Regions from separate parts of the Microbacterium sp. LRZ72 genome, predicted to be linked through region 2. Evidence: predicted binding sites of a transcription regulator. Region 2 holds the regulator's gene; the other holds the start of a gene.
What was found. The regulator HspR, encoded in region 2, represses chaperone genes until heat shock. The targets are predictions, from matches to a motif close to AAGTTGAGTCNNNNNGACTCAACTT.
Positions count from the first base shown of each region.

Region 1: the regulator HspR is predicted to act here: its motif matches at 12,417-12,441, upstream of M4I32_RS06980 (Hsp20/alpha crystallin family protein).

Region 1 covers NZ_JANGEX010000004.1:210,824-225,669, forward strand. Annotated here, with positions in the region: gene M4I32_RS06915 (ROK family transcriptional regulator) at 1-371, opposite strand, end outside; gene M4I32_RS06920 (flavodoxin family protein) at 414-1,016, opposite strand; gene M4I32_RS06925 (DEAD/DEAH box helicase) at 1,335-2,747, opposite strand; gene M4I32_RS06930 (acyl-CoA desaturase) at 3,079-4,197, shown strand; gene M4I32_RS06935 (VTC domain-containing protein) at 4,351-5,172, opposite strand; gene M4I32_RS06940 (DUF4956 domain-containing protein) at 5,169-5,828, opposite strand; gene M4I32_RS06945 (asparagine synthase) at 5,953-6,630, shown strand; tRNA gene M4I32_RS06950 (tRNA-Arg) at 6,695-6,767, shown strand; gene M4I32_RS06955 (DEAD/DEAH box helicase) at 6,837-8,561, opposite strand; gene M4I32_RS06960 (hypothetical protein) at 8,667-9,368, opposite strand; gene M4I32_RS06965 (carbamoyl-phosphate synthase large subunit) at 9,511-10,722, shown strand; gene M4I32_RS06970 (alpha/beta fold hydrolase) at 10,729-11,886, opposite strand; gene M4I32_RS06975 (methylmalonyl-CoA epimerase) at 11,999-12,364, shown strand; gene M4I32_RS06980 (Hsp20/alpha crystallin family protein) at 12,475-12,984, shown strand; gene M4I32_RS06985 (MarR family winged helix-turn-helix transcriptional regulator) at 13,039-13,473, opposite strand; gene M4I32_RS06990 (DUF2207 family protein) at 13,552-14,846, shown strand, end outside.
Region 2 covers NZ_JANGEX010000019.1:26,048-40,893, reverse strand. Annotated here, with positions in the region: gene M4I32_RS14340 (BCCT family transporter) at 1-1,514, shown strand, start outside; gene M4I32_RS14335 (hypothetical protein) at 1,481-2,086, opposite strand; gene M4I32_RS14330 (MarR family winged helix-turn-helix transcriptional regulator) at 2,206-2,745, shown strand; gene M4I32_RS14325 (MFS transporter) at 2,763-4,064, opposite strand; gene dnaK (molecular chaperone DnaK) at 4,339-6,201, shown strand; gene M4I32_RS14315 (nucleotide exchange factor GrpE) at 6,204-6,815, shown strand; gene M4I32_RS14310 (DnaJ C-terminal domain-containing protein) at 6,828-7,820, shown strand; gene M4I32_RS14305 (heat shock protein transcriptional repressor HspR) at 7,936-8,367, shown strand; gene M4I32_RS14300 (LON peptidase substrate-binding domain-containing protein) at 8,377-9,012, opposite strand; gene M4I32_RS14295 (hypothetical protein) at 9,036-9,626, opposite strand; gene M4I32_RS14290 (glycosyltransferase) at 9,797-11,038, shown strand; gene M4I32_RS14285 (glycosyltransferase) at 11,046-12,254, shown strand; gene M4I32_RS14280 (glycosyltransferase family 4 protein) at 12,251-13,495, shown strand; gene M4I32_RS14275 (NADP-dependent oxidoreductase) at 13,554-14,498, opposite strand; gene M4I32_RS14270 (ATP-dependent Clp protease ATP-binding subunit) at 14,680-14,846, shown strand, end outside.

The DNA of each region.
Region 1 (14,846 bases), on a different contig from region 2:
ACGATCGCCCGGGTGGCCGTCGCGAGCACCACTCCGCGCCCGTCGACGAGTCCCACCTTGAGCAGGCCGGCGCCGAGGTGGATGCCGCCGACGATGATCTTCTCGGGGACGAGCGACAGCGAGATGGCGGGTCGCCCGGCACCGCTCGTCGCCTCCGGCGGGCGACGGGCCTCGCGCACCCACCCACGCTCGAGCAGGGGCGTCACGAGCTTGGTGACGGTCGTGGGCGCGACGCCCGTGAGTTCGGCCAGCTGCGTCCTCGACCGCGGCCCACGGTCGCGCAGGATGCGCAGGACGGCGCTCGTGCGCGGATCGGATCCCCCGACCGGGTGTGAGAGCTGCCCGCCCACGGCGGCCGATTGATGAGACACACGCCCATCCTCCCCGATCGGTGCGGGTGGGCGTGGCCGCAGTCACCCGACGGGGTAGGGACGCTCCTGCAGCACGGCGGCCAGGTGGGCGGCGTTGCGCGCGGCGCCCGCAGTGGCGCTGGCGGTCGGCGACGGCGTCTCGTCCAGATCTTTGTAGTCGGTGGTGTGCATCGCCTGGCCGTTCCAGTACGTGCCCCCCTGCGAGGGGATGCTGAACCCGGCGTCCGCGAGGGCCTGGTAGAGGACGGCGGTGATGTGATGCGCGCCGTCCTCGTTTCCCACGACCGCGGTGATCGCGACCTTCCCGCTGAGGATCGGGCGGCCGGCATCGTCGGTCTCGGCGAGCTCCGCGTCGAGGCGTTCGAGCACTCGCTGCGCGATGCTCGAGTGCTGACCCATCCACGTGGGCGTCGCGAGCACCAGGATGTCGGCGGCGAGCACGCGTTCCCGGATCGTCGGCCACTGGTCCCCGGGGCCCATGTGCTTCTCGACACCGGGGGCGATGTCGTAGTCGACGACGCGCAGCTGCTCCGTCTCGACGCCGTGCTCGGCCAGCTGCTCGAGCACCTGGTGGGCGAGCAGGCCCGTGCTGGATTCGCCGGGCGACGGCGTGAGGGTGCAGTTCAGTGCGAGTGCGCGGAGCATCGGTCGTCCTTTCGTCGGCGGACTCCCGACGGTAGGACACCGGGGCCGCACCGGTCAGGCCCTTGACAGGTCCTCACCGATGGGACACGGGACCGAGGGGCCCGTGAAGGGCCCCTCGCCGGTATGGGGAACGTCGCCCCCCAGCGCATTCCGCGTACCGGTCAGTCAAACGGAGAGTTCCGCTGCCACCCGAACTGCCGCAGTGGGTCTCCGTGTGTAACCGTGTCGCAGACGACGCTAAGCGAGGTTGCGAATATCGGGCTGGGGGTTGTGTCGCACATAGCCGTCTGATAGAAAACGGCCTGCCGAGAAGCGCTCCTACGAGCGCCCGGTGTTCGAGCGGCTGCGGCCCCCGCGTGAACCGCGGCGGCGGCCGTTGCCGGACCCCTCGCCCCGCGGCGCGCCGGGACGGCTCGGCTCCGAGCGCGAGGCGCCGGATGCCGAACGGGTCGCACCCGAGGCGTGTGCCGCCCCGCGCCCGCCGCCGTGGTTGCCGCGCGATCCACCGCGACCGCGTGCGGCCGGCTGAGCCACCACGGGCGCGGGCGTGACGTGCGGAGCCGCTTCGCCGATGAGCTCGACGATGGCGGGGTGCCCGGCCTGCACGGGCTCGAACGGCGCAGAGATCTTGGCCTTGCGCAGCAGATCGGTCACGTCACGCCGCTGCGAGTCGACGGCGACCGTCACCACGGTGCCTGCCGCGCCCGCGCGGGCGGTGCGCCCGGAGCGGTGCAGGTACGCCTTGTGCTCGACGGGCGGGTCGACGTGGACGACCAGCTCGACGTCGTCGACGTGCACGCCGCGCGCGGCGACGTCGGTGGCGACGAGCACGCGCACGCCGCCCTTGCCGACCTCGGCGCCGAAGGCGGCGAGGTTGCGCTCGCGCGCCGCCTGCGACAGGTTGCCGTGCAGGTCGACGGCGGGGATGCCGGAGGCGGTCAGCTGCTTGGCGAGCTTCTTCGCCTGGTGCTTGGTGCGCGTGAAGAGAATGCGGCGGCCGTGGCCCGAGGCGAGCCGGCTCACGAGGTCCGGCTTGCCGGCGGCATCCACGACGAAGACGCGGTGCGTCATGACGCCCTGCGGCTCGTCGGCCTCGGCGACCTCGTGACGCACCTCATCGCGCAGGAAGCGGCGTACGAGCGTGTCGACGCCGCGGTCGAGGGTGGCGCTGAACAGCATCCGCTGCCCGCCCTGGGGCGTCGCGGTGAGGATGCGCGTGACGCCCGGGAGGAACCCGAGGTCGGCCATGTGGTCGGCCTCGTCGAGCACGGTGATCTCGACGCGGTCGAGGCCGATGACCTTCTGCTTCATGAGGTCCTCGAGACGACCGGGGCAGGCCACGACGATGTCGACGCCGGCGCGCAGCGCCTGCTCCTGCGGGCGCTGGCCGACCCCGCCGAAGATCGTCGTGACGTTGAGCCCGACGGCCTGCGCGAGAGGCGCGATGGTCGCCGCGATCTGCGTGGCGAGCTCGCGGGTGGGAGCCAGTACGAGCCCGCGCGGCTTCATCGGCGTGCGGCGGGCCGCGTGGGCGCCGCTCAGACGCGCGACCATCGGCAGCGCGAACGCGAGGGTCTTGCCGCTGCCGGTGCGACCGCGGCCGAGCACGTCGCGTCCGGCGAGCGAGTCGGGCAGCGTGTCGTTCTGGATGGCGAAGGCCTCGGTCTTGCCCGAGGTGGAGAGGACGGTGGCCAGCGGTGCGGGCACGCCGAGATCAAGGAAAGAAGACATAGAGGAAGAGCTTTCGGGTGTGGCACGACCGAAGGGAACGTGCGGGTGGGGCGACGGCGCGGGATCGCGCATCGGTTCGCCGCTCGAGAAGACCGCGGCCCGAGGGGCCGGAGAGCGTATCGACGACGCAGGCGCAGAGAAGCACCGTGCCCAACACTAGCAGTGCCCCCCGCGTGAACGCTGTGTGACGCCCGCCTGAGCATCCACCGCACATCGCATGCCATATACGCGGGCATGCATGACGCGCCCCCTAGTCTGGCGAAAGCGATCGGCATCCGCCTTTGGCTTCACCAGCGGTCGGTGACCCGGCTGCCGATCGAGTAGGTGCGATATCTCCGCCACTGCCACTCCCGCGCCCGTTGTCAGCGGCCTGGGCGCGATCCGCCAGACGTACGCCTCGAACGACACCTTCCCGCATCTGACGCGCGCCTACACCGAGGTCTCGCAGGTCGTGCGCGAGACCGGCCTGCTCAACCGTGCACGCCGGTTCTACGCCGTCGTCGGCGGTGTGCTCGCCCTCGCGTTCGCCGGCTGCGTGGCGGGGTTCATCCTGCTCGGCGACAGCTGGTTCCAGCTGCTCATCGCCGGCGCGCTCGGCATCATCTTCACGCAGGTCGCATTCCTCTCGCACGAGGCCGCGCACAAGCAGATCCTGGCCTCGGGTCCCGCCAACGACCGCCTCGCACGGTTCCTCGGCAACGGGATCGTCGGAATGAGCTTCTCCTGGTGGAACTCCAAGCACACCCGCCACCACGCCAACCCCAACCGCGTCGGCCGCGACCCCGACATCGAGGTCGACACCATCTCGTTCCTCGAAGAGGACGCGGCGAAGGCATCCGGCTTTCTGGGCTTCATCACCCGCCGCCAGGGCTGGCTGTTCTTCCCGCTCCTCATGCTCGAGGGCCTCAACCTGCACTTCATCAGCATCAAGCACCTGCTCTCGCGCGGCGAGGTCAAGGGGCGCTGGACCGAACTGGCCATGATCACCGTGCGGTTCGCCATCGTGCTCACCGCGGTGTTCTGGATGCTGCCGCTCGGCATGGCGTTCGCGTTCCTCGGTGTGCAGCTGGCCGTCTTCGGCGTGTACATGGGCGCGTCCTTCGCCCCGAACCACAAGGGCATGCCGGTCATCGCGCACGACGCGAAGCTCGACTTCTTCACCAAGCAGGTGCGCACCTCGCGCAACGTCTCGGGCGGCTGGTGGGCCACCTGGCTGATGGGCGGCCTGAACTACCAGGTCGAGCACCACCTGTTCCCGAACATGCCGCGCCCGCACCTCGCCCGCGCCCGCGACATCGTGCGCGACCAGTGCGCCACCCTCGGGGTGCCGTACACCGAGACCACGCTGTGGCGCTCCTACGCCATCGTCATCGCGTACCTCAACCGGGTCGGGCTCGCGGCGCGCGACCCGTTCGAATGCCACATCGTCTCGCGGTTCCGCAAGGCGTGACGCACGACCGGCCCTGACCCGCCCCGCGCCGCCCCCGCCCGAGTCTGCGCGCCCGGCGGCCTCGGCTTCGCGCGAGGACTCTCGCGCGACACGAGGACGGGTGGGCGCGAATCATCCTCGCACGGCGCGTTAGTCCTCGCGCCGCGCCGGACCTCAGCGGATCGGTTCGCCGCGGAAGTGACGGTCGAGCACGCGCCGCCACCGGTTGGCCGGCAGGCTCGGGTCGAGCGCGGCGAGCCCCGTGCCGTACTTCGACAGCGAGGTGGGGCGGATGCCGTGGGCCCAGAGCGCGCGGTCGAGGGCTCCGGCCTGGCGCCCCGACTTCGTCTCGACGATCACCGCCGCGGGCAGGGTCAGGCTGGCATTCGCGTGCGGGCGCTGCCAGGCGAGATCGACGTCGATCGTGCCGCGCGAGGTGTCCCGGTCGCCGGAACCGGGGATGAGCAGGGTGACGCGACGGTAGGCGGTGATGAGCTCTTGTCGCAGGCGCAAGGCGATGCCATCGGCATCCCGGATGCCGGCGGCCGCGAGCGTCTCGGCTGCGTACGCCGTACCGCGGGGATCGAGGCGGCCCGGCGAGTCGGTCGCGAGCGGCATGCGCTCCTTCACCGTCGTGGAGAGCCCACCCCGCGTCTTGACTTCGAGAAAGCTGACGCCGGAGTCGACGTAGCGGCGAGCGCGCACCTTGAAGCGCCGGCGCCGTCCCCGTGCCGCCCCCGCGTAGCTGGTCAGCTCCGGGGTGTCGAAGTAGTGGGATTCGTAGCGCGGGGCCCACTGATCGTCGTGTTCGAGCAGGCGGGTGCCGGCGGGCAGGGTGCGCAGCACGGCGCCGAGCTGCGGCAGCGGGAGGATGTACTTGCGGTCCACGCGGGTCTGCAGCTGGGCTTCGGCGTTGAGCTGTTCGAGTGTGACGGAGTTCAGGCCGACGACCGGGTCGAGGGCTCGGGCGACGGAGGACGCGAGCCGACCGTTCACGAGTGCACCTCGGAACGGCGCGGCGAGGCCCAGTCCTGGGTGGGGACGATGCCCGTGTGTACCGCCGGAGGGAGGGCCTTCTTCGGCAGGGCATACCGCACCGAGATCGAGGTGGTGTCGTTCACGAGGTCGAGTTCGGTGACCTCGAGCACCAGCACGCGCGCCCCGAGCAGGCCCTCGACGTGCGAGCGCAACGCGACCTCGTCGGTGTAGGCGCGGTCGAGCCGCAGCGTCTGTTCGCGGTAGCGGTGCAGCATCCGGCGGTTGTCGATGACCGCGAGCACGCCGACGACGAGGGCCATCAGCCCGGCAGCCGACCAGACGGCGGCGAACGTCGCGTCGGTGGCGGTCGTCGCCGCGGCGGCGGAGAGACCCGCGATGAGACCGAGGGCGAGGGCGGCGAAGTAGTAGGCCACCTCGGTCTGGTCGATCTCACGTGAGCGCAGGCGGATGATCGAGAGCACACCGAACAGCCCCAGCCCGAGCCCGGCGCCGACGGTGCTGGTGCCCAGCACGAGCGACACGGCCAGAACGCCGACGTTGACGCCGACGAAGGCGACGGCGAGATCTCGACGGCGGTTGCGGGGAAAATAGACGGCGAACGCGAGCACGCAGATCGCGACGAGGTCGAGGGCGATGACGATGATCTGAACCATGGGTCCTCCTGATTGGTGGACTCATTCAGCGGCACGGCGCTATGAGGCGGCTATGGCGCGCTCCAGGGGCGGTTGCGAATGTGGCGCGAGTCGCGGGGCGGGTACCCTCGATACAGGGGGTGCCGTGAGCCCGAAGACATCGCCGGACGTGCCGGAGGCGGCAGCAGCCGCGGCCGGGGCCGCGTCGCGCGCGAAGCCGCCGAAGCTCGCCGAGGTCGTCTCGGAGGGCATCTATATCGCGGCCGCCGCGACACGTCTGCGGCTGAAGAACCGCATCCTGATGGAGACGATCGCCGGCGGCGAGGGGTACGACCTCGAGCGCTTCATCCCCGACGCGCGCGAGGCCCTGCTCACCTTGGCCGAGGAGGCCGAGGATGTCGTCGCCCGGCTGCGGCGGGAACGCAAGGACGCCTGGCGGCACTTCTCCGACCCCGACAGCACGCACGACTACGGCACGCGCGATCTGCGCAACCTGCGGCGCCGGCTGCGGCAGTCCAAGCGCATCGCCAAGGAGCTGCGACTGCGTGCCGCGGACGAGGACGAACTGCGTCGTCTGGTGGTCGCCGCTCGGGATGCCGCGTGGGATGAGCTCGCGCTGAACATCGACCGCACCCTGCGCATCGAGGCCGCGCGGCCCGACCTCGAGCCCGACTACGAGCAGATGCGCGAGGCCCGCATGCAGTCGCTGCGCCTTGTGGACCTCGCCGCGCTCAGCTCGCAGCAGCGTCGCCGGGTGAAGGCGCGCTCGGCGTCGGACGATGCCGATGACGAGCAAGCGGCGCCGTCCCCCGATTCGCCGTGAGCGCGGGCGTGGGGTATTCTGGTCGCTGGTGTGCGCGAGGGTTTCGACCCGAAACGCGCACCGGGCGCCCGTAGCTCAATGGATAGAGCATCTGACTACGGATCAGAAGGTTGGGAGTTCGAGTCTCTTCGGGCGCACACTGTGTTGAGACAGTGCAAACACGAAAACCCGCGGATATCCGCGGGTTTTCGTGTTTGTCGCCGGTCTCAGTGGCGCGGCTTGCGGTCCTCGCGCTTGGCCGAGTTGCCGAAGCGATCGGGGCGCAGCTCAATCAGCTTGCCGCCGATGCGCGTGTTCTCGAGGCGCTTGAGGGCGTCGCGCGACAGGTCCGACGGCAGCTCGACGAGCGAGAACTCCGGGCGGATCTGGATCGCGCCGAAGTCTTCGCGCCGCAGCCCGCCCTCGTTGGCCAGGGCACCCACGATCTGCCGGGGCTCGACCTTGTGCCGCCGGCCGACCGCGATCCGGTAGGTGGTCCTGGCGCCGTCGCCGGAACGGGGGCGGCGCTCGGGCCGCTCGCGGCCGTCGCGCGCGGGCCGGTCGCGTTCGAACCGCGGCTCGGGGGCGGCATCCGGATCGAGCAGCAGGGGAGTGTCGCCCTGCGCCACGACCGCGAGCGCTGCGGCGACGTCGGCCTCGGGCACGTCGTGGTGCTCGACGTAGTGGGCGACGATGTCGCGGAAGACGCTCACCTGCTCCGGGTCGGCCAGCGCCGCGGTGATCGCGTCGTCGAAGCGCGTCAGGCGGGTGGCGTTCACGTCTTCGACACTCGGCAGCTTCATCTCGGTCAGCGGCTGACGCGTCGCCTTCTCGATCGAGGTCAGCATCCGCCGCTCACGGGGGGTGACGAAGCTGATCGCGGCGCCCGTGCGACCCGCGCGTCCCGTGCGGCCGATGCGGTGCACGTACGACTCGGTGTCGATGGGAAGGTCGTAGTTGACGACGTGACTGATGCGCTCGACGTCGAGACCGCGGGCGGCCACGTCGGTGGCGACGAGGATGTCGAGCTTGCCGCTCTTGAGTTGGTTGACCGTGCGCTCGCGCTGCGCCTGGGCGACATCGCCGTTGATCGCGGCGGCCGTGTACCCGCGGGCGCGCAGCTTCTCGGCAAGCGTCTCGGTCTCGTTCTTGGTGCGGGTGAACACGATCATCCCCTCGAAGTTCTCGACCTCGAGGATGCGGGTGAGCGCATCGACCTTCTGCGGGTACGAGACCACGAGGTAGCGCTGGGTGGTGTTGGCCGAGGTCGTCGTCTTGGACTTGACGGTGATCTCGTCGGGATCGTTCAGATACTGGGCCGAGATGCGGCGGATCTGCGCGGGCATGGTGGCCGAGAACAGCGCCACCTGCTTGCCCGTCGGCGTGTCGGCGAGGATCGTCTCGACGTCTTCGGCGAAGCCCATCTTGAGCATCTCGTCGGCCTCATCGAGCACGAGAAAGCGCAGCTCGGACAGATCGAGCGTGCCCTTGTCGAGATGATCCATGATGCGACCCGGCGTGCCGACGACGATGTGCACCCCGCGCCGCAGGGCCGAGAGCTGCTGGCCGTAGCCCTGACCGCCGTAGACGGGCAGCACGTGCACCCCGCGCAGGTGCGAGCCGTACTTCTCGAAGGCCTCGCACACCTGCAGGGCGAGCTCGCGGGTGGGCGCCAGCACGAGCGCCTGCGGAGTCTTCTGCGACAGATCGAGCTGCGACAGGATCGGCAGCGCGAATGCGGCGGTCTTTCCGGTGCCGGTCTGCGCGAGACCGACGACGTCGCGGCCCGCGAGGAGCGGGGGGATCGTCGCGGCTTGGATCGCCGATGGCGTCTCGTAGCCGACGTCCTTGAGGGCCTTCATGACGGCGGCGTCGAGACCGAGTTCGCTGAAGGTGGGTTCGGCGTCCGCGGGCGCTGCCTCGACGGGGGTGTTCTCGGTGCTGGGGGCCATCCTCCGACGGTACCGGAGCGGTCGCCGCAACGCGCGGCCTGCGGCATCCGGGAGCAGGATTCTGTGGCGATCGGTGAGCGGGGGATGCCGCGGCGCCCGCTCGGATCACCGGTGCGCGACCAGACCGAGTCCGATGAAGACCAGACCGCCCGCCCCGAGGATGGCCGCCGATGCCCAGCGGTAGTCCGTGCGCATCAACCTTGCGTACAGGCCCGTCACCCGTCCGGAAAGGGTGGGGACGCGGGACCAGAGCCAGGCGAGGGCCACGAAGGGTCCGACGAGCGCGAGGAGGAAGACGGTGTAGGCGACGAGGCGAAGAGCGATGTCGGAGCTGAGCCCCGCCGTGACGCGACCGGTCATGTACATGATCGGCAGCGTCGTGAAGCCGATGACGGCGCAGCTCAGCCCGAGCGGAAAGTACGTCATTGAACGCGCGTTCGGGGTGCGCTCCCGTCTCGGGTGCACGGCACGCACCGGGACGCGGAGCGCCCACGCGGCGAGAACGGCGGCCGCGACGAGAAAGATCGATCCCGCGGCGATGTCCACGCCCCGGCTGAGCAGGGCCCTGTCGACGTCGCCGCGCACGGCGGTGACGAGGCTCGTCGGGTCGAAGGTCTGCAGCAGCGCGAACAGCACCGTGGCGCCCGTGACCAGGCCGGCGACCATCCACCCCATGCGTGCGGCGACCTGCGTATTGCGGGCGAGCATGTCGGCGGTGGCGCCGTAGAGCGCGGGATTGAGACCCATCGTCAGTCCGAAGCCCACGAGAGTCGACAGGGCGACGACCCACTTGGCCAGCTCCTGCACTCCGTGATCTCCTCTTGACCGTTGCTCACCCGCATCCGCGCGGCACTGTCCAGCGGGCCGCCACGCTCGCGTCTCTGCATCGTAGCCGTGGCCTTGCTCTAGGGTGGGCACACCCTATTTCTCCTCATCGGAAGAGCAATCGATGCGCGTACTGGTCACGAGTTCGAGGAACACCTTCGCCCTGGACGCGATCCGAAAGCTCGGGAGCACGGGCCACACGGTCGTGGCCAGCGACACGTACGGCGGGGCCGTCGGCAGCCACTCGAAGTACCTGAAGGCACACGCGGTCACGGCCTCCCCGCGCTTCGAGACGGATGCCTTCATCGACGACGTCAACGGCATCGTCGAGCGCTACGAGATCGACCTCATTCTGCCCACCTTCGAGGAGGCGTTCTACCTGGCCGCCCGAGCGGGCGACCTGCCCGATGGCGCTCGCGTCTATGCCGGCCGCTTCGACAAGCTCGCGCGACTGCACGACAAGGCGAGTTTCAAGCGGCTCGTCACCGAGGCGGGCGTGCCCGTTCCGCAGACCGTGGTCGCGACGGACGATGCCTCTCTGGCCGAGGCCATCGTGCGGTTTCCCCGGTACTTCGCGCGCGCCGCGTTCTCGCGCGGAGGCGTGGGTCTTCTCACCAACACCGGCCCCCTCGCCGGCAAGATGTCGGCGAGCGACTGCCACCCGACTCCCGATCAGCCGTGGCTCGTGCAGCCGTTCGTCGATGGGCCGATGGTGTGCACCTACAGCACCATCGTCGACGGCCGTGTGACGGCGCACTGCACCTATCGCGCGCCCGAGCAGTGGTCGCACAGCACGGGCATCACATTCCTCGCCGTGGACAGCACCGAGACGCTCGACTACACCCAGCGCATCGTCGACACCCTCGACCCCGGCTTCACCGGACAGCTGTCGTTCGACTTCGTCGACAACGACGGCGAGCTCTTGGCCATCGAGTGCAACCCCCGCCCGACCAACGGGATCATCCTGCTCGGCGCGGAGGAGTTCTCTCGCGCTCTGACGGGCGAGGCCGACGAGGTCGCCGTGGTGCAGCCGGGGGTCGAGCGCCAGGTCACGCTGGCCGTGCTCGCGGATGCCTTCGCCGAGCCCCTCAAGCACCTGCCGACCTCGCTGCACGACCTGGTGCACGTGCGGGACGTGGGGTGGAAGTGGCACGACTCGCTCGCCATGATGTGGAGCCCGGCCACCCTGGTCCACGGAGCCGAGCTCAGCCACGGGCAGCGCAAAGAACTGCTCGCCGCGCTCAGCGACGACATCGTCTGGAACGGTGAGCGGATCACCGGGATGACCGAGGCAGACGCCGAAGCCCTCGAGGCCGTGCACGCACAGCAGGTCTGAGGTCTCTCAGCGGCGCGAGGCGCCTTCGAGCCGCACCCCGGCGCGAAGCCAGCTCGGCAACCGCCCCGCCAGGCTGGGACGCGGCAGGCGATCCAGCCGGGAAGCGAGCGCGGGCAGCCGGTGATGACGGCCGGCGGCGAGATGCCGCATGGCGTTCAGCAGCACCGCCGGATGCGTGTCGAGCGCGCTGTGGCCGTTGTCGATGCCGACGATCGTCGCGTCGGGGAGGCCGGACGCGACACGTCGCGCGGCATCCGGCGGTGTTCGCAGGTCGCGCGCGCCGACGAGCAGCACGACGGGCCAGGTGAACGCCCGGGATTCTTCGAGCAGATCGAAGGGCTCCCCGTCGAATCGCGGAAACCGATGCGCGAGTGCGGCGTAGGTGCCCGCAGGATCGAGAGGATGGCCGTCCGGCGGAGCACCGTAGTGCAGCTCTCGGAACCCGATCGCCCCCGCGATCGCGAACTCGTAGTGATACGGGATGCGAACGATGGACTCGTCGCGCCCCGCGTACATCTCGAGCGCCTTCCATGTGAGGCCCCGTGTGCCGGCGAGCCGGGCCGCCACGAGGGGGCGGACGAGGCGCTCGCCGTCGAGCTCGAAGGCCGCGCGGATCACTTCGAGCAGGTGGGGTCCGCCCCCGCCCGTGGCGTGCAGGCGTCGCACGGCGTGGGCGATGTCGTCGTCGTCCCAGAACAGTTCTCGGATCCGCTCACGTTCGAGGGTGAGGACGCTCGTGGACTGGAGCGTCGAGTCGAGGATCATGCCGGCCACGCGATCGGGATGCCGCGCGGCGAACGACGACGCGAGGTAGCTTCCATACGATGAGCCGACGATGAAGGCCGACGTGACGCCCTGGTCGTCGAGCACGGCCGCGATGTCGTCGATCACCTCGCGGATCCACATCGCCGAGAAGGGGAGCGGCCGGCCCGACTCGTCGCGGCGGGAGTGGCCCACGCCGCGATGCTCGATCATGATGACGTCGAGCCCGCCGCGCGCCGCGTGGCGCCGAAGTGCCCGGTACGGCTCGATGGACGCGAGTCCGGGGCCACCCGGGATGACCACGATCGGCGTCTGCGACCGCGGGCCGGTCCGCACGTAGGCGAGCGAGAACGCGGGTGCGCGGGCGGTCGCCGGTCGGAGGACGCGGTGGATGCGTGTCACCCCCCGAGCGTATTGCGTGCGTTCCGCTCCCCGCCGAAGGCGATGCCGCCCCAGGGCCAGCCCGCGTGGTGTTAGGTTCACCTCAAGCACGACGGGGACGACGGGGGATGTCATGAGACTGCTGCAGGTGGCCCAGCGGGCCGAGGATCTGGACCGCGCGGCGGCGTTCTATGCGCGCCTGCTGGACGCCGCACCGATCGCGCGCTTCGCCGCGCCCGACCTCGTGTTCTTCGAGATGGCGGGGGTGCGTTTGCTGCTCGATCGCGAGGCGCCGTCGGCGGTGTTCTCGTTCGAGGTCGACAACGTGCACGAGGCGATCGAGCGGCTGGGGGGCGAGGCGCACGTGCTGCAGCATCCGGCCGTTGCGGTGCGTCATGAGGACGATTCGATCGGTCCGACCGGATACGACGAGTGGCAGTCGTTCATCGGCGACAGCGAGGGCAACCGCATCGGACTCGTGTCGTTCCAGCGGCCCTGAATTCTGCTCCCGCAGGGCTGGCACTCGACCATGGAGAGTGCTAATCTGAAGCTACTTGAGTCGATGTGACTCAAGTACCGAGAACCTTCAGAAGAACCAAGGAGAGCATCATGGCGACGTATGACCCGTTCCGTGACATCGACCGCCTCGCGTCGAGCCTCTTCGACAGCCGCCGCGGACCGCGGCGCATGCCGATGGACCTCTACCGCGATGGCGACCACTACGTGCTGACCGCCGATCTGCCGGGGATCGATCCCGGCTCGGTCGACATCGACGTCGATGGCCAGCTGCTGACCATCCGCGCCGAGCGCACGCTGGCCGCCGGCGAGGGAGTCAAGTGGATCACCCGCGAGCGCGAGGCCGCAAGCTTCCTGCGGCAGCTCAACCTCGGACAGGGCATCGACACCGAGAGCATCTCGGCGACATACAGCAACGGCGTGCTGAGCGTGACAATCCCTGTGAGCGAGAAGGCCAAGCCGCGCAAGGTGGAGGTCAAGACCGGCGCCGATGCGCCCGTGCTGACCGCGCACGAGAACAGGGCTGATCAGAACGGGGCCGGCGAGGCATCCGAGAGCAGGGTGTCGCAGAACGCCGCCGCCCAGCCGCGTCCGGTCGAGTAGCAGTACGAGACCGTATGGGTGCCGCGGGTCTTCGGGTCCGCGGCACCCGTCGTCTCAATCGCAGGAGGTCCGCAGCTTGGCGGTGAGCTCGCGCAGCGTGCACAGCTCGTCGTCGGTCAGCTGCGACATGCGCTTGCTGATCGTGCGCGCGTGGCGCGTGGCCGTCTTGCGGAACGCCGCGGCGCCGTCCTCGGTGGCCGTGACGAGCGCCCCCCGCCCATCGGACGGGTCGGAGCACTTGGTGACGAGCCCCCGGGCGACCATGCGATCGACGAGGCGCGACACCGAGGGCTGGCTGACGAGCATGAGCGAGGTCACGTCGCGCAGCCGCGCCGTCATCCCGGGCGCGCGGGTGACGGTGAGCAGCACGTCGTACTCGGCCTGGCCGAGCTCGCCGTGGCGAAAGTCGTCGCTGATCTCGTCGAACACCTCGTGCTGCGCACGGAAGAGGCTCTCCCAGGCGTCGACGGCGAGGTGGCGGTTCTTCATGCGCAACAGAGTACGCCCTGACGCGTGTCAGCGGCGGGGGTTGCGGTGACGCCGCGGAGTCCTCTCTAGGCTGGCGGGATGCAGAGCGAACATCGGCGGTGGCGGGGAAGGTTCGCCGCCGCCGCGGCATCCCTGACCGTCCTTATCGCCGCACTGGCCGTCGTGCCCGTGCAGGCGGCGACGGCGTCGACCGGGGACCCGGACGACTTCTCGTTCGAGAGTCTCGAGGTCGACTACACGCTGACCCGGGCCGAAGACGGCACCAGCCGGATGCGGGTGGTCGAGACGTTCGTCGCCGAGTTCCCCGACAGCGACCAGAACCGGGGGATGCGCCGCGCCATCCCGGAGAGCTACCTCGGCATCCCGCTGTTCGCCGAGTTCGAGTCCGTCACCGATGAGGACGGCGATCCCCGCCCGCTCGAGGTCGAGGAGGGCGACGATGCGCTCGTCGCGACGTCGCGCGCCGACGAGTATCTGCACGGAGCCCAGACCTTCGTCTTCACCTACGAGCTGCAGAATGTGACCCGCTACTTCGAGGACACGGGCGTCGACGAGTTCTACTGGGACGTCAACGGCACCGAATGGGAGCAGCCGTTCGGGAGCGTGCAGGCACGACTGCATCTGGAGGGCGCGCTCGCGGACGCGTTGACGGGGGATGCTGCCTGCTACGTGGGGGAGCAGGGGTCGACGCAGGAATGCACGGTCGTGATCGACGACAGCGCCACCGGCGCCGTGGTTCGTGCCGGCGCCGACGACGTGGGTGCCGGTGAGACCGTGACGATGGCGGTCGCCTTCGAAGAGGGCACCTTCACGCCCTTCGACACGTCGCCGTGGCGCTCGCCGTTCTGGTGGCTGCAGCTGGCGTCGTTCGCCGGTGCGCTCGCCGCCGTCATCGCCGCGGCGGTGGTGCGTGCGCGTCGACTCGGCGACGCGCCGGGGCGTCCGACCGTGATCGCGGAGTACGCGCCGCCGCGCGGCATCGATGCCCTCGAATCGGCTGTGCTGATGGGGCAGTCATCCCGCGGGATCCCGGCCGAGGTGCTCGAACAGGCGATCGCGGGCTCGATCCGGGTTGTGGAGGGGCCCCGCAAGTGGGGCAAGACGACGTTCGATCTGCAGCTGATCGATCGTTCCCGAGCCGACGAGAACGGGCGTGAGCTTCTCGACGGCATGTTCGCCGGCGGGCGCACGGAGTACCGCCTGGGACGCAGTGACTCCCGGCTCTCGCGCACCGCGAGCGGGATCCTGAAGGACGCTGCGGCGCAGCTGCGCCGAGACGGTCTGCGCCGGCGGGTGCCCGGGCACGTGCGCGCGCTGCCCATCGTGGTCGCGGTCGCCGCCGCGGTCGGGGTCTTCGCCTTCGGCATCACCGC
Region 2 (14,846 bases):
CCGAGACGTTCTTCGGCACCGTGCAGTCCTCGATGGTGACGGCGTTCAACTGGTACTTCGTGGCCGTCGTCACCGTCTTTCTGGGGTTCATGCTGTTCGTCGGCTTCAGCCGGTTCGGCGACATCCGCCTGGGCAGGGATGACGACGAACCCGACTTCTCGCTCGGTTCGTGGTTCGCGCTGCTGTTCGCCGCCGGTGTCGGCGTCGGGCTGGTCTTCTACGGCGTCAGCGAACCGCTCAGCCATTTCGTCTCGCCCAGGCCGGGTGTGCAGGGTCTGCCCGGCGAATTGGCCCAGCGCGCCCTGACGCAGACCTATCTGCACTGGGGCATCCACGGGTGGGCCATCTTCGCCGTCGTCGGGCTGGCGCTGGCCTATACGATCCACCGGCGCGGTCGACGGATCTCGATCCGTTGGGCACTCGAACCGCTGCTCGGGGATCGGGTGCGCGGCGGCTGGGGCAACGCCATCGACGCGGCCGCCCTGGTCGGCACGCTCTTCGGCGTCGCGACCTCGCTCGGCCTCGGGGTCGTGCAGCTCAGCGCCGGCGTCGAAGCCGCCGGGCTGTTCGAGGCCGGTAGCCTCACCCAGGTCGTGATCATCGGGGTCATCACGGTGTTCGTGCTCTGGTCGGTGCTCTCGGGCGTGCAGCGGGGGATCAAGTGGCTGTCGTCGGCGAACCTGGTCCTCGCCGGTCTCCTGCTCGCGTTCGTGCTCGTCGTGGGGGGCGCAGAGCACCTGCTGCGCGCGTGGGCGCAGTCCCTCGGCGTCTACGTGCAGGACCTCATCGGCCTCGGCTTCTCCGTCGGCGCCTTCCAAGGTGCCGCCGGAGAGCAGTGGCAGGCCACATGGACCTCGTTCTTCTGGGGCTGGTGGATCTCGTGGGCGCCCTTCGTCGGGGTCTTCATCGCCCGAGTGAGTCGCGGACGCACGGTGCGCCAGTTCGTGCTGGGCGTGCTTCTCGTGCCGACGATGATCGCCATCGCCTGGTTCGCGGTGCTCGGCGGCGCCGCCGTGAACCTCGAACGCACTCAGCCCGGGTCGATGACACAGGCGGATGGCAGCGTGGACCTCGAGGGGGCGCTGTTCCAGCTGTTCTCGCACCTGCCCGCGACGCCGGTGCTGACGATCGGCGCGATCGTGCTCATCGCCGTGTTCTTCATCACCTCGTCCGACTCGGGCGCGCTCGTGATGGGCATGCTGGCGACGGGCGGCGATCAGCATCCGGCGCGCTGGGTCCGCGTCTTCTTCACGCTGGCCACCGCGGTGCTCGCGATAGCGCTGCTGATCGCCGGCGGGCTGCAGGCCCTTCGCACGGCGGCGATCATCATCGCGCTGCCGTTCAGCATCGTGATGCTGTTGATCTGCGGGTCGACGATCGTGGCGTTCCGTCGCGAGCGCCGCGCTCAGAAGGAGGCGCGGCGCACGCAGATGGTGGAAGGCGTCGGCGAGGAGTACGGGCTCGAGCGCACCGCCACGGCTCAGGCAGAGTCGCGGGCGCCGTCGCGCCCGTGACGGCGTCCGCCGTGTCCGCGTGCGTGATGCCCGCCTTCGCCACGGCCGTGCATGTCACGAGGGTGGTGTTCGCCCCGCGGATGCCGGCGCCCATGCCACCGTGGACGTGCTGCGCGAGCGTCGTCGTCGCCGAGCTCGCGGGCGATCGTCTCGAGCGAGGCCATGGTCGTCGCCCAGGCTTCGGGCGTCACCGCGCCGGCGAGCCGAGTCTGGATGCTGTCGGCGGCGGCCGCGAGGCGCGCGGCGAGGGCGCGACCTTCGTCGGTGAGGGCGAGCCTGTCACCCTCGTCACGGATCAGGCTGCGGTCGGTGAGGGTGCGCAGGCGCCCGGGGTGGCGCCGGCCGCGGCTGATGCGCCCCGTGCCGTCGGGTTCGTCGCGGTCGGGGTCGCGTGAAAGAGCGAGCAGCAGCTTCGCCTCAGGCAGGGAGGCCCCCTCCGTGGCGAAGGCGGTCTCGGTCTCGCGAGCCAGTCGGCGGGCGGCGAGGCGCAGCGAGGATCCGAGCGGGCGGGAACCCGAGGGCTGCTCGGCGACGCCGGGAGGGGATGGGGTGATGTCATCGAAATCGTGCATGAGGGGAGTCCTTTCCGTGGACGGCGTCGGTCGCCGTCCTGCTTTACATGTCAGTGCCCATGCATATGCACTGTGACATGCATCCTCACTGCATGTCAAGTAGCATGTATTCTCGAGGCATGACGGATGACACCCGCGACCCGATCGAGGCGATCACGGCGGCCCTCGGGCGGCTGCGCGGGCGCCGCGGTCCGCGGCCGGGCTGGGACGGTGGGGGAGGGCAGCCCCGCGATGCCCATGCGGGCCACGCTCGTCGCGGACACGGCCGGGGCACGCACGGCCCCGGAGGCGGTGGTGGCGACGCCATGGCGGCTCGGTTGGCCGGAGCCGCGCGGTTCCGCCTTCTCGAGGTGCTCGCCGCGGCGCCCGCACCGCTGTCGGTGAGCGCGCTCGCCGAGGCCATCGGCGTCGACCAGCCCCGCGCGAGCCGCCTCGTGCAGCAGGCCGTCGACGCGCGTCACGTGCGGCGTGAGGCCGACCCGGACGACGCACGCCGAACCCTGATCGCGCTGACGGATGAGGGGCGAGCGCTCTTCCGTGGCTTCCGCGGCGAGCGCCGCGCCGCCGTCGCCTCGGCCCTCGAGGGCTTCACCGAGAATGAGCGCGTTCAGCTGGCCGCACTGCTGACGCGGCTCGCGGACGCGTGGCCGCGCGGCTGACGCCGTGATCGTGCGGGTCAGTGCAGCTGCTGCTGATGCGCTCGCACCGGCAGCAGCAGGACGAGCCCCACGACGAGCACGAGCACGATGCCGAGGATGCCGAAGTAGGCCTCACCCGTGACGGCGACGAAGACGGCGAACATCGTGGGGGCCAGGAACGAGGCAGCTCGTCCGGTGGTGGCGTACAGCCCGAAGACCTCACCCTCGCGCCCCGGTGGGATGAGTCGCGCGAGGAACGTCCGCGAGGCGGACTGAGCGGGGCCGACGAAGAGGGTGAGGGCGAGACCCGCTGTCCAGAACACGATGGGTCCGCCGTCGTGCAGGAAGAACACCACGAGGCCCGACACGACGAGGCCGGCCAGCGCGGTCACGATCACGGGTTTGGCGCCGAGCCTGTCGTCGAGGGTGCCCACGGCGATCGTCGAGATGCCCGCCACGATGTTGGCGGCGATCGCGAAGATGATCACCTCTCCCGCCGAGAATCCGAACACCGAGGCGGCCAGCACGCCCCCGAACGTGAAGACCCCCGCGAGGCCGTCGCGGAAGACCGCACTGGCGAGCAGGAACCACACGGTGTGCCGGCTCTCGCGCCACAGCCGCGCGACGTCGCGACCGAGCCGCGCGTACGAGGCGAAGAAGCTGATCCGTTCGCGCTTCGTCGCCGCGCCGCGATACTCGGGCACGGCGAACAGCACCGGCAGGGCGAAGACACCGAACCAGACGGCGGCCACGAGCATCGCCAGACGCACGTCGAGGCCGTCGTCGGCGGGGAGCCCGAAGGCGCCCTCGATGAAGCCGAAGTAGACGATGAGCAGCAGGGCGATGCCGCCGACGTATCCCATTCCCCAGCCCAGGCCGCTGACGCGGCCGATCGTGCGCGGCGTCGACACCTGCGAGAGCATCGCGTTGTAGTTCACGCCCGCGAACTCGAAGAAGACGTTTCCCGCGGCGATCAGCACCAGCCCGAGCCAGAGGTAGGAGGGATCGGGGCGCACGAAGAACATCGCCGCCGTCAGGATGACGACGAGGTAGGTGTTCACCGCGAGCCACAGCTTGCGCCGGCCGGAGGTGTCGGAGCGCTGCCCCGTGACGGGCGCGAGCACGGCGATGAGCAGGCCCGCTGCGGCGAGTGCCCACCCGAGCAGCGCCTCGACGGTTCCGGGCTCGCCGAAGCTCGAACTCGTGAGGTAGACGGTGAACACGAACGTCGTCACGACCGCGTTGAAGGCCGCGGAGCCCCAGTCCCAGAGGCCCCAGGCGATGACCCGGCGCCGATCGGTCGGTGGGTCGGCGGACGCGGGGGCCCCGGCTTCGGTCATGTGCGGCACGGTATGACCCTTCGGTGAACGGCGGGTGGCCCCGGCGGCGCGACGGTGCGGCGCGCAGCCAGGCTATACCTGCGCGCGCATGAGCCCGAACGACGCCCGCACGACTCAAAGTTGAGTTCACCGCTATCAAGTTCGTTTGACAGTCGAACGGGCGATCAGTATGGTTGAGTGCAGACGGCTCAGGTTCTGTGCTGACCCGTCGACGTCTTATCGAAACCCGGAATCGCGGCGTCCGCCCGGTTCCCCGCAAAGGAGAGAGAAACACATGCCACGTGCTGTTGGAATCGACCTCGGGACCACGAACTCCGTCGTGAGCGTGCTCGAGGGCGGCGAGCCCAAGGTCATCGCGAACGCCGAGGGATTCCGCACGACCCCCTCGGTCGTCGCGTTCACCAAGGACGGCGAGGTGCTCGTCGGGGAGACGGCCAAGCGCCAGGCGGTCACGAACGTGGACCGCACGGTCGCGAGCGTCAAGCGCCACATGGGCACCGACTGGAGCTTCCAGGTCGACGACAAGAAGTGGACGCCGCAGGAGATCTCGGCCCGCATCCTCCAGAAGCTCAAGCGCGACGCCGAGGAGTACCTCGGTGACACGGTGACGGATGCCGTCATCACGGTCCCCGCCTACTTCAACGACGCCGAGCGTCAGGCGACGAAGGAGGCCGGTGAGATCTCGGGCATGAACGTGCTGCGGATCATCAACGAGCCCACCGCCGCTGCGCTCGCATACGGCCTCGACCGGGGCAAGGAGGATGAGCTCATCCTCGTCTTCGACCTCGGTGGCGGAACGTTCGACGTCTCGCTGCTCGAAGTGGGCAAGGACGACGACTTCTCGACGATCCAGGTGCGCTCGACTTCCGGTGACAACCGTCTCGGTGGCGACGACTGGGATCAGCGCATCGTGGACTACCTGATCAAGCAGTTCAAGGACACCAGCGGCGTCGACGTGTCGGGTGACAAGATCGCGCTCCAGCGCCTCAAGGAGGCCGCGGAGCAGGCGAAGAAGGAGCTGTCGAGCTCGAGCTCCACGAGCATCAACCTCCCCTACCTCTCGCTCACCGACAGCGGTCCGGTCTCCCTGTCCGAGACGCTCTCGCGCGCGAAGTTCGAGGACCTCACCAAGGACCTGCTCGACCGCACCAAGAAGCCGTTCGAGGACGTCATCCGCGAGGCCGGCATCAAGGTCGACGACATCGCGCACGTCGTGCTGGTCGGTGGCTCGACCCGCATGCCCGCCGTGGCCGAACTCGTCAAGAAGGAGACGGGCAAGGACGCGAACAAGGGTGTCAACCCGGACGAGGTCGTCGCCGTGGGCGCCGCCCTGCAGGCCGGTGTGCTGAAGGGTGAGCGCAAGGATGTGCTGCTCATCGACGTGACCCCCCTGAGCCTCGGTATCGAGACCAAGGGCGGCATCATGACCAAGCTCATCGAGCGCAACACGGCCATTCCGACCAAGCGCAGCGAGACCTTCACCACCGCCGACGACAACCAGCCGTCGGTGGCCATCCAGGTCTTCCAGGGTGAGCGCGAGTTCACCCGCGACAACAAGCCGCTCGGCACGTTCGAGCTGACCGGCATCGCGCCGGCGCCGCGCGGCGTGCCGCAGGTCGAGGTCACGTTCGACATCGACGCCAACGGCATCGTGCACGTCTCGGCGAAGGACAAGGGCACCGGCACGGAGCAGTCGATGACCATCACGGGCGGCTCGTCGCTGCCCAAGGAGGACATCGACCGCATGGTGCGCGAGGCGGAGGAGAACGCCGCCGAAGACAAGAAGCGTCGTGAGGCGGCCGAGGTGCGCAACCAGGCCGAGACGATGACGTACTCGATCGAGAAGATGCTGGCCGACAACGCCGACAAGCTTCCCGACGACGTCAAGACCGAGGTGCAGGCGGATGTCGATGCGCTCAAGTCCGCGCTGGCGGGCGACGACGAAGACGCGGTGAAGACGGCGTTCGACAAGCTCAACCAGAGCCAGACCAAGCTCGGCGAGGCGATCTACGCGCAGGCTCAGGCGCAGCCGGCCCCGGATGCCGGTGGCGAGCAGCCCGCGGAGGACGCCGGCGGCCAGCCCGATGAGGACGTCATCGACGCCGAAGTGGTCGACGACGAGGACGAGAAGAAGTAGTCATGACGGACAAGGACTTCGAAGAGCCCCAGGGTGACGACGAGGTTCCTTCCGGTGACGAGGGGTCGGAGGCGCAGGTCTCCGACCCCGAGTCGCAGGGGGAGGATCTGACGATCGACGACATCCTCGGGGCCGAGCAGACCGACGATGCGGTGCGCGGCGACGACGGCGACATCGAGCAGGGCGAGGCGACCGATCGCGAAGCATCCCTGCTCGTCGACCTCAAGCGCGTGCAGGCCGAGTACGCGAACTACCGCCGGCGCACGGAGGACCAGCGTGAGCGCGAGATCGAGCGTGCGAAGGGCGAAGCGGCAAAGGGCCTGCTGGCGGTGCTCGACGATCTGGACCGCGCCGAGAAGCACGGCGACCTGACGGAGGGGACCCCGTTCGCGGCGATCGGCGAGAAGCTGCGCGTCGTGGCCGAGCGACTCGGTCTCGCCGCGTTCGGCGAGGCGGGTGAGGCGTTCGACCCGCAGCATCACGAGGCCATCTTCCAGCAGCCCGTTCCGGGCCAGGAGGAGGCGACCGTGCTCGAAGTGGTCGAGCTCGGATATCGACTCGGATCGGTCGAACTGCGGCCGGCGAAGGTCGTGGTCGCCGTACCGGCGGAATAGGCGGAGGCGCACATGGCCAGTCAGGACTGGTTCGACAAGGACTTCTACAAGGTGCTCGGGGTGTCGAAAGACGTCACCCCCGCCGAGCTGAAGAAGGTCTACCGAAAGCTCGCCCGCACGTACCATCCCGACTCCAACCCCGGGGATGCGAAGGCGGAGGCGCACTTCAAGGAGATCAGCGAGGCGTACGCGGTGCTCTCGGACCCCGAGCAGCGCGAGGAGTACGACCAGCTGCGCGCCATGGGCTCGGGCGCCCGTTTCGCGGCCGGGGGCGGGGGCGGCGGCGGCTTCGAGGACGTGTTCAGCACCTTCGGCCAGAGCCGGGGCGGCCGCTCCGCCTCGTCCGCGGACTTCGAGGACATCTTCTCGATGTTCAACCAGCAGCAGCCGGGCGGCTTCGGCTCCGGCCGGTTCGGTCAGCCCACGGGCGGCTTCCGCGGCTACGGCGGCCCGAGCCGCGGGGCGGACGTGACGGCGCGCACCACGGTCGACTTCGTCACCGCGACGAAGGGCGAGACGATCTCGCTGCGTGGCGAGGACGGCACGCCGTTCAAGGTGAAGATCCCCGCCGGCGTCTCGGACGGGCAGAAGATCCGGTTGCGCGGCCGGGGCCGGCCCTCCCCGGACGGGGGCGAGAACGGTGACATCGTCGTGCAGGTGAGCGTGCGCCCCCATCCGGTCTTCACGCGAGACGGACTGAACCTGCGCGTGACCGTCCCGATCACCTTCACGGAGGCCGTGCTGGGTGCGACGATCGAGGTGCCGACGCTCGGGGGCGACCCCGTCAAGCTGCGTGTCGCACCGGGAACTCCCTCCGGCCGGGTGCTGCGCGTCAAGGGGCGCGGGGTGCAGAGCACGAAGGGCACGGGCGACCTGCTCGCCGAAGTCCAGATCGCGGTGCCCTCGCACCTGGACGATGCGGCGCGCGAGGCGCTGGAGCGCTTCCATGAGCTGGAGCCGACGGAGAACCCACGTGCGGACCTGATGTCGAAGGCGCGCGGCTGATCATGTGTCGACCGGTCGTTGAGCGACGAGCGAAGCGAGGAGTCGAAACGCTCTCCGTGCGCGCTTCGACCCGCCGCGCTCGCTCAGCGCCCGGGTGTCGCGGAGGAGCGACGTGATGGACGAGATCGACGAGGACGCCCCGATCTTCGCGATCGCGGCTGCGGCCGAGCTGACGGGCATGCATCCGCAGACGCTGCGGCAGTACGACCGGCTGGGCCTGGTCGTCCCCGCCCGCACGCAGGGCGGATCCCGCCGGTACTCCGCCCACCATGTCCAGCAGCTGCGGGAGGTGGCGCGCCTGTCGGCCGAGGGCATGAGCCTCCCCGCGATCGCGCGCCTCGTCGCCCTCGAGGAGCAGGTGCACGATCTGCGCCGCCGGGTGCGCGATCTCGAACGCGAACTCGCCGCGGAGCGGCAGAGCCGGCCCGGGTCGCGCGTGTTCGCCGCCGGGGTGACGGGCTCGGTCGTCACCCTCCGGTCGGGTACGCGCGTGCGCCGCGCCACGGACGTCGTGCTCTGGCGCCCGCGGCCCCCGGCATCCGAGTGACGCGAGCGGTCAGAGCAGATCCTCCCCGTCGTCGCCCGGCAGCGCGGACAGACGCAGCAGTTCGTCGGCATCGCTGACGGCTGTGCGCAGGCGCACATACAGATCGGGCAGGGTGTCGGCCGTGAGGAGGGCGTAGCGGTCGAGAGTGCCGAGCGGCGCGATGCCGGCCAGCTGCCAGGTGGAGAGCACCGGGTCGTCGGCGAGTTCTTCGTCGGGCGACCAGGGCACGTCGACGAACTCGCTCGCGGTCGCGAGCAGCCGGCGCACGTCGCGTTCCGCGCTCGCGCGCGCCTGTGACTGATCTTCGGTCCACTCCAGCGGTGGCAGCTCGCGCACCTCGGCGCGAGGGTACGGGTCATCCTCCAGCCAGCGCACGACCTCGAAGCGCTCGGCTCCCGACGCCGCGACCAGGATCGAGTCGCCGACATCGCGGTGCCCGCGCACCCGCGCGAACGTGCCGCGGGCGAATCGGTGATCACCCCCGCCGACCTCGCCCCCGCGCTCGATCAGCACGACCCCGAACGAGGCGTCCGCCGCCATCACATCGTCGAACAGCGCGCGGTACCGCGGCTCGAAGATGCGAAGCGGCAGGGGCATCCCCGGCAGCAGCACGGACTGCAGAGGGAACATCGGCACGACCGGCATACCCCCAGCGTGCCACGATCAGGTCACGCGGGGTCGATGCGCAGCACGCCGGATTCACCGATCGACATGTCCTCCACCACCCGCACGGTACGGGCGATGGCATCGACGGGGCCGAGGACCGTGCCGAAGCGCTCCCGATCGCTGCACACCGCGGTGACCGTGACGAAATGCGCGCCCGTGTCCCAGGTGTACGTCGCGAAGGGCGGCGTGCGCTCGTCCGGCGGCAGATCCATCACGAGCCGCTCGCCGGCGCCCAGATGCACGCCGTGGAACGCCTCGGTGTCGTCGTACTCCATCGGCATCATGGCGCGTGCGGTACGCAGCTGCGCGGTCGCCTCCTGCACCTGCGCCATCACGACGACGAGTCCCGGGTCGTCGCGCCAGACCCACACGAGCACGCGACCCGCAGCGCGCCGCATGAGCAGCGGTGCGGCCTGGCTCATCGCCCAGGCGGCGAAGCCCGATCCCGGGGCGGAGGGCGCCCCGGCGGCGCGTCCCGCCTGACCCATCAGCATCCGGATCGCGGCCTTGCGGTGTCGTCGCCCACGCCACCCCAACGAACCGGTCACGGGCACCCACCGCGCCGGGTCCGCGTCGGCCTGCAGTCTCGCCATGACCCCAGGGTAGGGCGGATGCCTGGATCTCGCGTGTGTCGCGGATGCACCGCCGGCGATGGGCCGAACGCGCGCCCGTGCTCCCGCGTCGCGAGGGGGCGCTCGGGTAGAGTTGCACCGCGCATGCACGTGATGTGCGACCCCCGCCCGCCGCACAGATTGGCCGCACCGTGAGCTCTCCCGAGACCCACGGCGATCCTCGCGACTCCGAGGCGCCTCCGTCGGACGGCGAGGGGGAGGGTGCCCGTCCCCTCACGATCGTGATGGCCTGCGATACCTTCCTGCCCGACGTCAACGGGGCGGCGCGCTTCTCGGAGCGGCTCGCGGCGGGACTCGTCGCACGTGGCCACGACGTGCACGTGGTGGCTCCGAACCGCGTCTATCGGCGGGCCGCCCCGCAGATCGAGGTGGTGGAAGACCAGCCCATGACGCTGCACCGGCTGCCGTCGTTGCGGTGGCCCCCGCACGACTGGCTGCGCTTCACCTGGCCGTGGCGCACGAGGCACTACGCGCGCCGCGTGCTGGATGCGGTCAAGCCGGACGTCGTGCACATTCAGTCCCACATCGTGATCGGCCGGGGTTTCGCGCGCGAAGCGCACCGGCGCGGCATTCCCGTGATCGCGACGAACCACGTCATGCCCGAGAACATCCTCGACTTCACAACCCTGCCCGACGCCCTGAACGACCTGGTCGTGCGGTGGGCCTGGGGTGACGCCAAGCGCACGTTCGCGCTCACGCGCGCCGTGACCACGCCGACGCGCAAGGCGGCGGACTTCCTCGAATCCGCCATCGACATCGAGGGCGTCGTGCCGGTCAGCTGCGGCATCGACATGGCCAACTACACGGCCGACCTGTCGCCGCGCGAAGACGCGCGGGTGCTGTTCGTGGGCAGACTGACGTCGGAGAAGAACATCGACGTGCTGCTGCGCGCCGTCGCGCTCCTGCCGGCTGAGCTGAATGCCACGCTCGACATCGTCGGGGAGGGGGACCAGCGCCGGCCGCTCGAGCAGCTGGCCCGCGAGCTCGGCATCGGCGATCGCGTCACCTTCCACGGACACACGTCCGAGGCCGCGCTGCGCGCCGCCTACACGAGGGCGAGCGTCTTCGCGATCGCCTCGATCGCGGAGTTGCAGTCGATCGCCACGATGGAGGCGATGGCGTCCGGCCTGCCCGTCGTCGCCGCGAACGCCGTCGCGCTGCCGCATCTGGTCCATGACGGCGAGAACGGCTACCTGTTCACCCCCGGCGACGCCGACGAGATGGCGGCGCGCCTGAAGGACGTGCTCACGGCGGAGCCCGAGGCGCACGCCCGCATGCAGCGCGCGTCGCTCGAGATGGTGGCCGTGCACGACATCCGCCGCACGCTCGACACGTTCGACGCGCTCTATCGCGGCACGCCGCTGCCGGAGTAGCGCACCCGTGCATGTGGTGATGCTCGGCGACCAGCCGATCGGTTCACTCGGCGGCGCGCAGGTGTCGATGCGTCTGCAGCGTCGGCATCTCGAGCGCGCCGGCCACACCGTGACGGTCGTGGCGCCCCGGGCTCCTCGCGCGCCCGCACGCGCCCAGGATGACGTCGGTCTCTTCTCGCTGCCCATGACCATGGACCGCGAGTACGCCTGGAGCTGGCCAGGGGCAGCCGGAGACCGCGCGATCGACGCGGCGCTCGCGCAGCGGCCGCCGGTGGACGTGGTGCACGTGCAGGGCGACTTCTGGGGGGCGTACCTCGGCTACCGTCTCGGCCGGCGACACGAGCTGCCGGTCGTGCACACCATGCACAACCGGGTGGACGTCGGGATCGCGGCGTTGACGCCGTTCCCGCGGCCCGTGCTCGCGGTGCTGCACCTGTGGCAGACGAGGCAGCTCGGTCGCGAGCGGGCAGTGGGGCCTGCGGCTCGCGACGGCTGGTCGTATCTCGGCCGGTTCGGGCGCGAGGCCGCCGCCGTCACCGCCCCCTCGACGCACTTCGCCGATCGGCTGCGCGCGCACGGCGTCGCGGAGTCCATCGATGTGGTGCCCAACGGCATCGACGACGACGCGCTCGACCGCGTGCTCTCGGAGCCGCCAGGCCCGACGGGCGAGGGCGGCCGCCCCCGGCTCCTCTGGCTGGGGCGGATGAGCCCCGAGAAGCGCGTGCTGCCCTTCCTTCGTGCCGTGGCCGAATCCGGCGTCGAGGCCGACGTCGAGGTGATCGGGGGCGGCAACGAGCTGGCGGCCGCGAAGCGCCTCGTGACCCGGCTGCGCCCGCAGGCCCGCGTGCGCTTTCCCGGTCGGCTGCCCTACGTGCAGGCCCTGCGTCGCATCCGCAGCGCCGACGCCGTGGTGCAGTCGTCCCTGGGCTTCGAGACGCAGGGGATGACGGTGTTCGAGGCGGCGAGCCTCGGCACGGCCGCGGTCGTGTGCGACCCCGATATCGCGCACGAGCTCGGTCGCGGCTACTGGCTCGCGCGGGGGCAGGCGGACGACCCTCGCGACTCCGACCGGGCGCTCGCGCAGACGCTGCGCGACGCCGTCGCCGACATCCGGGCCGGACACCCACCGCGTCCCGACGAGCATGCGGGCGAGCGCATGCGGCAGTCCACGCGTACGGCGCAGATGCTGCGGGTGTACGAACGGGTGACGGCATGAGCCCGCGCCGGTCCATCGCTCTGGTCTGCGACTACTCCCTCGACTACATGGGCGGCGCACAGAGCGCGTTCCTCGACGAGGCGATGCTGCTGCGCGAGCGCGGTCACCGCGTCGTGCTCGTGGTGCCGTTCGTGCGCCCCGGGATCGTGCCCGTTGGCCCCTGGCGGGAGGAGTGGCTCGCCCGGGGCGGCGACATCGTGCCGGTGCCCGCCGCGACGACGCTGCCGGGCATCGGACTCCCCGTCATCCGCAACAGCGCCGGGTTGCGCCGGCGGCTGGGGGCGGAACTGGCGGTGCGCGGTGTGGATGTGGTGCATGTGCACTCGGAGTTCGGGCTCACGGCGGCCGTGGTGTCGGCCGCGCGCCGCGCGGGCATCGGCACCGTGCAGACCGTGCACACCTTCTTCTGGCGGGCCCCCATCTGGCGTCCGCTCGAGGGGCTCGCGGCGCGCGTGGTCGGAGGGTTCGTGCGATGGCTGCGCGCCTTCCCCACACCCCGGCAGCCGCTCGCGCCGCAGGCCCTCGAGTCGGCGCTGCGCAACATGACGCTGTCGATGGCGGTGCGGGTCGACGCGGTGATCTCGCCCTCCGCGCACCAGGCCGAGCGTCTGGAGGCCGCAGGACTGAGCGGCGTGCGGATCGTGCCGAACGCCGTCGCCGCAGCGGACGGATCCCCGCCTGCACTGACCTCGGTGTCGGCGCCGCTGCGGATCGTGTGGGTGGGGCGGCTTGCTCCCGAGAAGCGGCTGCGGGAGTGGATCGACGCCGTGGCGACGGCATCCGCCCTGCTGCCGCCGGGTGCGCTCGATGTGGAGGTCATCGGCGAGGGGCCCGCGCGCAGCGAGGCCGAGGCGCGGGCGCGCGAGACCACGGCGCCGATCCGCTTCACCGGGCGCCTGTCGCGCGGCGAGGTGCAGGAGCGGATGCGTGCGGCGCACCTCGTCGCGCTCACGTCCTTCGGGTTCGACAACCAGCCGGTGACGATCGTGGAGGCCCTGCATGCGCGCCGCGGGGTGCTCTACGTCGATCCCTCTCTGACCGAGGGTGTCGACGTGGCCGGGCTGCGCGCAGAGACCCCGGATGTGGCGGGCATGGCGGATCTGCTCGTGCGTCTGGCCCGAGATCCCGCGCCCGTCGTGGCGGCCTCGTCGCGTGCGGAAGAAGGCGCTCGCGCGTTCGACCCCGACGTGCACGTCGAGCGCCTGCTGGCCGTCTACGAGGCGGTCTCCGCCGGGCGGTGAGGTGCCCGACCCGCCGCGGACGACGCACGGGCAGGGGGTGTCGCCGGCTGGTGTCGGCTCAGGGCAGGAGGGCGACCTTGCCTCCGGGGTGACCGGCCGCGACGAGCCGGAGCGCGTCGGGCGCCTCGGCGAGGGGGAACGTGTGCGCCACCGGGAGCGTCAGCTGACCGCGGGCGGCGAGATCGAGGATGACGGCGCGCTGGGGTTCGCGGAAGGCGATGCTCGCCGGGGCGGCGCCCGCCGAGATCTGCACGCCGGCCTCGCGCGCCGCCTTGCCGGGCGCGAGCGTCGCGACACGGTCGGGGCGCTCGACCAGCTCGAGCGAGACCTCGAGGGCCTCGTCGGTGCCGGCGGCATCCACCGCGGCGTCCACTCCTTCGGGGGCGAGCCCGCGTACCCGCTCGGCGAGGCCGTCGCCATACACGACGGCCTCGGCGCCGAACGAGCGCACCTTCTGCCCGCTCGCCTCGGACGACGTGCCGATCACGCGGATCCCGCGGAGGCGCGCGAGCTGGACGACGAGCACGCCGACCGAGCCGGAGGCGCCGTGGACGAGCAGCGTGTCGCCCTCGCCGGCTCCGGACAGATGCAGCAGCTCGGCGGCGACGACGCCGACGTGCAGCAGGTTGGCGGCCACCGCGGGTTCGATGTTCGACGGCCGCGGGAAGACCTCCCGCGCGGCCACGGTGACCTCGTCGGCGAAGCCGCCCGTGATCTTGAATGCGATGACCTCGTCGCCGACGGCGAGCTGTTCGCCGGCGGCGGTGCGTGCCTGAGCGCCGACCGCGGTGATGACCCCGGCCACCTCCTGCCCGGGCGTGAGGGGGAGCAGATCGGGGTCGGCGTTCCACCCTCCGGCGAGCGTCTTGGCGTCGGACGGGTTGACGCCCGCCGCGCGCACGCGAATGGTGACCTCCTCCGCGCCGGGTGCGGGTGTCTCGGTCTCGATGAGCTGGAGGGCGTCGATGCCGGCGTACTCGGGGGCGATCCATCGTCGGGTCATGCGTCCATCCCATCGCGCCCGTCGACGGGAGGCATCCCCCGGCCCTGCCATCTTTGCTTGCGTCCGGCGCACCGCCAGATGCTCGCGCGGGACCATTGCCCGACACCCGGGTGAGTGCTAAAGTTGAGCCACAGCGACTCAAGTTTGGGGTCGCGGCGTATCTCAGGGAGAACGGACGACCATGCAACCAGGCCAGCAGCCCCCGCAGGAGGAGCAGCAGAGCGCTCTCGAGCAGTTCGGCATCAATCTGACCGAGCGGGCGAAGCAGGGCAAGCTCGATCCCGTGATCGGGCGCGACAGCGAGATCCGGCGCGTCAGCCAGGTGCTCACCCGCCGCACCAAGAACAA